2 regions of the Aminobacter sp. LjRoot7 genome follow, and region 2 is predicted to be linked to the other one. Evidence: riboswitches for the same ligand, from Rfam matches in the RefSeq annotation. Region 2 holds a riboswitch; the other holds the start of a gene.
The links. Region 2 has a riboswitch for cobalamin ahead of ACSQ3E_RS16075 (aromatic ring-hydroxylating oxygenase subunit alpha). Riboswitches for the same ligand answer to the same signal wherever they lie in the genome.

Region 1 (4,238 bases), on a different contig from region 2:
ATGCGCCAGCCGGTTGGTCCAGTCGGACAGCTCCTTGTAGGTGCGGCGGCGGCCATTGCCGATCAGCGCGGTGTGGTCGCCCAGGCCCTTTTCGACCAGGCGATCGGTCAGCTCGACAGCCGCGTTGAGGTGCTCGGGATAGTCGAAGCCATCGAGCAGAAAGTCCGGCCACTGTTCCTGAGGGGGCAGGTTATCGCGCGTGAAGGTGTCGATATGCGCTGACGGTCCAAGCATTCTACGGCTGTCCCCTACCTGCTCATCGGCATGACGATGCGCCATGCGTGCGTTGGAATGCGTTACTTCGGGGGAAGGTGCTGCGCCGCAACGGGTAGCCGTTCGGCACAAGCCACGGCTTTGTGCGATCGTCATGCGATCGGCGTCTGGCACAGCGAGACCTCCCACGTTCTCGACTGATGGCTGAGAATTGCACCGGACCAAAATTATTTCAAGCATAAAGTTTCTGGTCGCTGGCCCATTGACGCGATCCGGCGCGCTGGCCATTGCTATGCGCCTGAATTGCGCCACCTTGGAGGGATGCCCGCATGCTCGAACGCCGTATCGCCGATTGGGACAACGCCTACACCAATGGCGCCAACATCGCCGGTGGCGACCGTTGGCCTGCTGCGTGGGTGGAGCCGGCGCAGTCGTTTCGCGAGGCCCAGACGGCGGCCGGTAGGGCGCAGCTCGACATCGTCTATGGCGACAAGCCGCGCAACCGGTTCGATCTGTTCCTGCCTGAAGGCAAGCCGAAGGGCTTGGCGGTGTTCGTGCACGGCGGTTACTGGATGGCGCTCGACAAGAGCTACTGGTCGCATCTCGCCAAGGGCTCCATCGACAGCGGCTACGCGGTAGCGATGCCGTCCTACACCTTGTGCCCAGAAGTCAGGATCGGCGAAATCGTACGCGAGGTAGGTGCTGCGATCGGCCAGGCAGCCGCGTTGGTCGACGGCCCGATCATGCTGACCGGCCATTCCGCCGGCGGACACCTGGTGTCGCGGATGGTCGCGGCTGCTTCGCCGCTTGCGCCCGAAGTCCAGTCTCGCATCCGCCATGTGGTCTCACTCTCGGGCGTCCATGACCTCAGGCCGCTGGTCAACACCGGCATGAACAAGACGCTTCACATCGACGAGGCCGAGGCGCTGGCCGAAAGCCCGGCGCTGCTGCGGCCAGTGGACAACGTCCGCATCACCTGCTGGGTCGGCGGCGGCGAGCGCGCCGAGTTCCTGCGCCAGAACGCATTGCTCGCCAATATCTGGACCGGGCTTGGTGCGGCGACGGCGACCGTGGTCGAACCCGACCGGCATCATTTCAGTGTCATCGACGGGCTCGCCGACAAGGATCATGCGCTGACAAGGACCTTGCTCGGCTAAAGCATGAGCCGATGATACCGACGCGGCCAACGATCATGTCGTTGGCCGGTGCGCAACCATCGTCGAGGCAATCTAGTTTGACTGCCCTAGGTCATCTTCCGCCATTCTGACGGCAATCTGCAGAAGTCCTATCTAATTGAAAATAAATATATTTTACGACCTATCGCATGATCGCGATTGACAAGCATCGGCATCCCTGAGTAGCGTCCACCTCGGAATCGGTTCCGCCGAGAGGCGGATGAAAAGGGAACACGGTGAGGCCGAAGGCCAAATCCGCGACTGCCCCCGCAACTGTAACCGTTGAGCCTCTTCCATCATGCCACTGAACGCATTCGCGCGTTCGGGAAGGCGGAAAAAGGCTGTGACACGGAAGTCAGGAGACCTGCCCGTTCCAGTCACCCATGCTTGTCCACGGGGTGTGGTCAGGCGCGGTCGCTCGTGGCGGTGACATCGAAAGTGTTGCCGCATGCGGAAGGCCGTCGGGTCAATCTTGTCCCAAAGTCTGCCTGCCGACCTGTCTTGCCTGCGGTTTGGAAACCGGGTGCGATCCTTGTCGCGCCCACCAAACCATTTGGGGGCAGAAATGCAGAAACTGACTTTAGCCGCGAGCGCCATGGCGCTGGCAATTCCAACATCCTCCCACGCGCAGCAGCTGCCCGCGACCGGGGACGTGACCGTGCTGCCGCGCCTCGTCGTCACCACGCCGTTGCGCCGCGAGACTGCGCTTGTGCGATCGACATCGTCGGTTACCGTCATCGACGAGCGGGAACTCGCCAAGTCGTCGGCGCCCGACCTGCCGTCGCTGCTCAAGCGCTACGCCGGCGTTTCGATCATCGGCTATGGCGGCCAGGGGTCGGCCTCGAACGTGTATCTGCGCGGAATGTCGGCCGGGCAGACGCTGGTGCTCGTCAACGGCATCCGAACGGCTTCCGCTACCAGCGGCACGAGCTCGATCTTCAATATCCCGCTGTCAACGATCGAGCGCATCGAGATCGCCAAGGGGCCGCACTCGGCCCAATACGGCGCCGATGCAATCGGCGGCGTCATCAACATCATCACCAAACAGGGCGGCCAATGCGCCGACGGCCGCGATGCCTGCGGCAGCGTCACGACTGGCGTCACGTATCCCTGGGGCGGATCTGTGTCAGGCGATCTGCGCGGCCGCACTGCTGATGGTATCGACTACTCCGTCGGCGGCAGTATCCTTGGCACGCGCGGCTACGACTTCACCACACCGCTGGCTTGGGGACATGAACCCGATGACGACGGGTTCCTCCAGGGCTCGCTCAACTTCGCTGCCGCCAAGGAATATGGCTGGGGCAGGCTCTATGCCGACGGCCTGTTCTCGCGCGGCCGCAGCCAGTACGACGCCTCTGCCCCCTCCGCCAATGAAGTCGACACCGACACCTTCGCCGGCAAGATCGGTGCGCGGCTGAAGCATTCCGACAGCTGGAACTCGACCGTCGAGCTTTCCAGCAGCCTCGACTATTCGACCAATTTCCGCGACGGCGTCGTCGGCAGCAACGAGTTCGACACCAAACGCTACGGCATCTTCGCTTCGACGGAAAAGTCCTTCGAAACACGTGAAGCAAGGCATGTCCTGATCGGCGGTGCCGAGGCTTATCGCGAACAGGTGGATTCGACTGTCAACTTCGGCGTCAATTCGCGCGATCTTGCAGCGGTGTTCGGCCAGTATTCGCTCGAATATGGCGCGCTGACGATCGACAGCGGCCTGCGCTACGACCACAACGAACAGTTTGGAGGCGCCACCACCTACAACATCGGTGCCAGCTACGAGATCGTTCCCGAGCTAGTGGCGCGCGCCTCGTACGGCACCGGATTCCGCGCGCCGACCTTCAACGATCTCTATTACCCCAACTACTCCAACCCGAACCTGAAGCCGGAAAAGTCGCGGTCCTATGAGATCGGCATCAACTGGCGGCCGAGCGACGGGACCGTTCTCGACGTCGCCTTCTACCAGACCTGGCTGACCGACGCGATCGCCTCCAACCCGCCGACCTACCTGCCGTTCAATGTCGCACGCGCCAAGGTGACTGGTGTCGAGGCCAGCCTGTCGCACGAGTTCAACGACCGCTGGAGCGGCAAGGTTTCGATCGACTACCGCTCGCCGAAGAACCAGGACAATGGCCGCTACATCCCCTATCGCGACCGCTTCAAGGCTGCGGCCGAGGTGAGCTTTACTGCCACAGACAGCCTCGACCTTACCGCCAAGCTGCTCTACGGCGCGGCGCGCTACGCAAATGCTGCCAACACCGTCAAGCTGCCGGAATATGTGACGGTGGATTTCGCCGCCAACTACACTTTCGACGAGCGGTCGAGCCTGAAGTTTTCGGTCGAGAACCTGTTCGACGAACACTATTCGACTGTCACCAACTATCGCGCGCCGGGCCGAAGCTTCAATCTGAGTTTCACGCGTGTGTTCTGATGAGAGGTAACATGCCCACCAATCGTCTCGGCCGCGCTCGTTTTCGAGCGTGGCTGCCCGCCCTCGCAGGTCTGGCGGCAGTGTCCGGTGCATCCGTGCCGGCGGCCGCCGAACCGCCGGAGCGCGTGGTGTCGATGAATGTCTGCACCGATCAGCTGGCGATACTTGTTGCCGGCGAGGGGCAGTTGCATTCGGTCTCCTATCTCGCAAGTGATCCCAACACATCGGTGCTGGCCGACCGGGCCAAGGGCCTTGCGGTCAATCATGGGCTCGCCGAGGAGGTGTTCCTGATGCAGCCGGATCTGGTGCTCGCCGGCACCTACACGACGCGGACGACGGTGGCGCTGCTGAGGCGCCTGGGCATCAGGGTCGAGGAATTCGCGCCCGACAGCTCCATCGCCGACATCAGGACCAACATCCTG
Region 2 (4,238 bases):
GGATGCCGCCATTGTGGCTCATCTCGACCTCGCCGGAGAGCTTCCTGACCTTGCAGGTGCCGCACAGGCCGAATTCGCAGGCCGCCGGGATGCGCACGCCCGAGGCGCGTGCCGTCTGCAGCACTGTCTGGCCCGACAGGCAGTCGGCGTCGACATCCGACAGCGAGAAGCGGACTGGCAGAACGGCATCCGGCACCGTTTCAGTGCCCTCGCCCGGCATCGAGAACGGCGCAGGAACCTCCTCGACGACAGGCGCAGCAAAACTTTCCTGATGGTAGCGGGACATGTCGAAGCCCGATGCCTCCAGCATGCCGCGCACGGCGCGCATGAATGGATCGGGCCCGCAGCAGAACACCTCGCGCTCGCGGAAGTCCGGCGACAGCAGCGGCAGGCGCACCGCATCGATGCGGCCCATATGGCCGAACCAGCCTTCACGGCTCGACCGCTCCTCGATCATGAAGCCGAGCGAAAGGCCGGGCATGTGGGTGCCAAGGAGCTCAAGTTCCTTGCGAAAGATGATCTCTTCCGGACGGCGCGCGCAGTTGACGAAGGCAACGTCCGTCCACGGCGCGCAGTCGTTGAGCCAGCGCAGCATCGACATCATCGGGGTAATGCCGGAGCCGGCCGAGACGAACAGATATTTTGCCGCCGGGTGCTGGTGCAGCGAGAAGTCGCCTGACGGGCCATAGGCCTTGATGCGGACGCCCGGCTTCAAATGGTCGAACATCCAGCGTGTGCCGATGCTGCCGGCTTGCGCCTTGACCGTGACGGCGATGGAGAACGGCCGCGATGGGCTGGACGACAGTGTGTAGGTGCGCATGACGGGCGCCGGCTCGGCCGGAAGCTCGAGCGTCACGAACTGGCCGGGCTTGTAGCGGAACCAGGTCTGGTTGTCCGAGCGGAAGGTGAAGGTCTTGACGTCGGGCGCCTCGTCGGTGACGCCGATGACCTCCAGCACCTGGAGCCTGTCGTTCCAGGGCACCATTTCGTCGAGGTTGCGGTAAAGGCCGAGATCGGACATCGCGTTCACAGCTCCCTCCTGATCAGGCAACGTTGCGCAGGGCCGGCTTGCCGCCATCGGCCAGCCGCGGCTCGATGAAGCCGGCATACCACTCGATGAACTGCATCACGCCGCCCTCGTGTTCCTCCGAATAGGGTCCGGGCTCATAGGCCGGCGATTTGATGCCAAAGGCATTTTCCTCGACGATGCGCCGGTCCTGGTCGTTGGTCTCGGTCCAGACATGGGTCAGTTCGGCAAGGTCGTAGTCGACGCCTTCGACGGCATCCTTGTGAACCAGCCATTTGGTGGTGACGGCCGTTTCCGTGGCGCTGATCGGCAGCACGCGGAAGGTGACGGCATGGTCGCCGAGCACGTGGTTCCAGGTCGTGGGATAGTGATAGAGCAGCAGCGTGCCGATCTTGTCCGCCGAGACGCTGTCGGAAAGGTTGCGCTTGACGGCGCGCTTGCCAGACATGGTGTAGCTCACCGCGTCGCGCAGCAGCGGCGCGCGCGTTGCGCGGTACTGGCCGCCGGCATCGATACGGAACTTGCTCGGCAGCCCGGCAGCCTCGCACTTTGCCCAGTGCGCCAGCATCTCGGGATCGCTCTCAGCACCGTTGACGCCGGTAACGTTCGGCGCCTCGGGAAAGGTCTTGCAGAGCTCAGGGTGGTTGCCCGCGCAGTGGTAGCACTCGCGGTTGTTTTCCCAGACCAGCTTCCAGTTGCCCTTCTCGACGATGGTGCTTTCGAAGGCGACCTTCGCCTCGCGCAACCGGTGCGGCAACAGGTAGGGCTCGACCATCGCCCGCATCGGCGCGAAATCGGCCGGCTCGTCAGCGAGGCAGATGAAGATGTAACCGCCGACGGATTCACAGGCGACCGGCTTCAGGCCGAACTGGCTCTTGTCGAAACCCTCCGCCATCTGGCGCGCGAACAGCAACCGGCCGTCGAGCTCATAGGTCCACTGGTGATAAGGGCAGACGAGCTTGGCCGCCGTGCCCTTTTCCGTCGCGCAGACCCGGCTGCCGCGGTGGCGGCAGGAGTTGTGGAAGGCGCGAAGCTCGCCCCTCTGGTCGCGGACCAGCACAACAGGATAATCGCCGACCTGGACGGTGAAGAAGCTGCCCGGCTTGGCCAGTTCGCAGTCATGGCCGACAAACAGCCAGTCGCGATACCAGATGAGCTCCATGTCGAGCCGGAAGAAATCCGGGTCGATGTAAAAGGGCTGTTCCAGGCTGAATCCGTCGCGGCGGCCGCGCAGCAGGCTCAGCATCTCATTCTTCGTGTCCATGTCCTGTCCTCGCACCAAGGACTGAACTGGTGGTGATGTCGGGAAGAACGACTGCCCTACGGACGCAAGGTCCGCGCAGCAACGATCCGCCTCTTGACCGCCCACCGCGATCAGTCGAGTTGTTTCAGGTTCAAGGCTGGTTTCCGGGCTCCGGAGCTGTCCTTTCGGACTGTCTCGACACCTTCCCAGGCCGGCCGGCCCAGTGGTCTCCCGTCGAAACAATAACTCCGCCACCGTTGCGGGGGCAGCGCCGGTATCTCACCGGCTTCCCAATTCTCCGCTTCGTCTCACAACTCGAAGCAGCACCTTGAACATGACCGGATCAGACCACGGAACGGTGGCCGGGCACGAGCATGAAAACGACACGGGCTCAGCGCAAAGGCGACAGAGCCCGTGTGAAGTCAGTGTGTTGCTATTCGGCCGCTTCGGCGAACGAGGCCGGCACGTAGTTGAGGATCGGCCCGAGCCAGCGCTCGACCTCGGCGATGGTCATGTCCTTGCGCCGCGCATAATCCTCGACCTGGTCGCGCTCGACCTTGGCGACGCCGAAATAGTAGCTCTCGGGGTGGGCAAGATAGATGCCCGACACCGACGAGCCCGGCCACATCGCCATGCTCTCGGTGAGGCTGACGCCGGCATTCTTCTCGGCATCGAGCAGGCGGAACAAGGTCACCTTTTCGGTGTGGTCGGGCTGGGCGGGATAGCCCGGCGCCGGACGGATGCCGCGATAGGGCTCACCGATCAGGTCGTCGGGCGCGAGATTTTCATCCGGCGCGTAGCCCCAGAACTCCTTGCGCACCTTCTCGTGCATGCGTTCGGCGAAGGCCTCGGCGAAACGGTCGGCCAGAGCCTTGACCATGATCGAGGAGTAGTCGTCATTGGCGCGTTCGAAGCGCTCGGCGATCGCTACCTCCTCGATGCCGGCGGTGACGACGAAGCCGCCGAGATAGTCCGGCTTGCCGCTGTCGGCAGGGGCGATGAAATCGGCCAGCGCGACATTGGCCTTGCCGTCGCGCTTGGTCAGCTGCTGGCGCAAGGTGAAGAACGTGCCAAGCTCCTGCTTGCGCGCCTCGTCGGTGAACAGCCTGACGTCGTCGCCGACGGCATTGGCCGGCCAGAAGCCTATGACGGCCTTGGGTGCGAACCACTTCTCGTCGATGATCTTCTTCAGCATCGCCTGCGCATCCTCGAACAGCTGGCGCGCCGCGGCACCCTGCTTTTCGTCTTCGAGGATCTTGGGGTAGCGGCCCTTGAGCTCCCAGGTCTGGAAGAACGGCGTCCAGTCGATGTAGCGGGCGAGCTCGGCCAGGTCCCAGTTCTCGAATACCTTGGTGCCAAGGAAGGACGGCTTCGGCGGCGTGTAGGACCTCCAGTCGACCTTGTGCGCATTGGCGCGGGCCTTGGCCAGCGGCAGCCGTTGCTTGTCGGCCTCCGAGCGGGCATGGGCGTCGGCGACCTTCTTGTATTCGGCCTGCACCTGTTCGACGTAGCCGCCCTTGGTCTCGGCGGACAAAAGGTTCGACACGACGCCCACCGCACGGCTGGCGTCGGTGACGTAGACGGTCTGGCCGGCGCTGTAGCGCGGATGGATCTTCACCGCCGTGTGGACGCGGCTGGTGGTGGCTCCGCCGATCAGCAGCGGGATGTCGAAACCGTCGCGCTCCATTTCGGCGGCGACATGCGCCATTTCGTCGAGCGACGGCGTGATCAGGCCGGAGAGGCCGATGATGTCGACCTTCTCGTCCTTCGCGACCTGCAGGATCTTGGTTGCCGGCACCATGACGCCGAGGTCGATGATCTCGTAATTGTTGCAGGCGAGCACGACGCCGACGATGTTCTTGCCGATGTCGTGGACGTCGCCCTTCACCGTCGCCATCAGGATCTTGCCGGCGGTCTGGCGCTCGCCATTGTCGATGCCGTTGGCGGCGTTGGCTGCCTTCTCCGCCT

Region 1: another riboswitch for cobalamin. It lies ahead of ACSQ3E_RS25470 (TonB-dependent receptor domain-containing protein); the one in region 2 lies ahead of ACSQ3E_RS16075 (aromatic ring-hydroxylating oxygenase subunit alpha).

What each region holds. Positions count from the first base shown of each region.
Region 1 is NZ_CAXUPX020000011.1:115,082-119,319, reverse strand. Features, by position in the region: gene ACSQ3E_RS25480 (benzoate-CoA ligase family protein) at 1-234, opposite strand, end outside; gene ACSQ3E_RS25475 (alpha/beta hydrolase) at 543-1,370, shown strand; cobalamin riboswitch at 1,573-1,774, shown strand; gene ACSQ3E_RS25470 (TonB-dependent receptor domain-containing protein) at 1,954-3,816, shown strand; gene ACSQ3E_RS25465 (ABC transporter substrate-binding protein) at 3,828-4,238, shown strand, end outside.
Region 2 is NZ_CAXUPX020000005.1:122,178-126,415, forward strand. Features, by position in the region: gene ACSQ3E_RS16070 (2Fe-2S iron-sulfur cluster-binding protein) at 1-1,021, opposite strand, end outside; gene ACSQ3E_RS16075 (aromatic ring-hydroxylating oxygenase subunit alpha) at 1,044-2,291, opposite strand; cobalamin riboswitch at 2,409-2,616, opposite strand; gene metH (methionine synthase) at 2,704-4,238, opposite strand, start outside.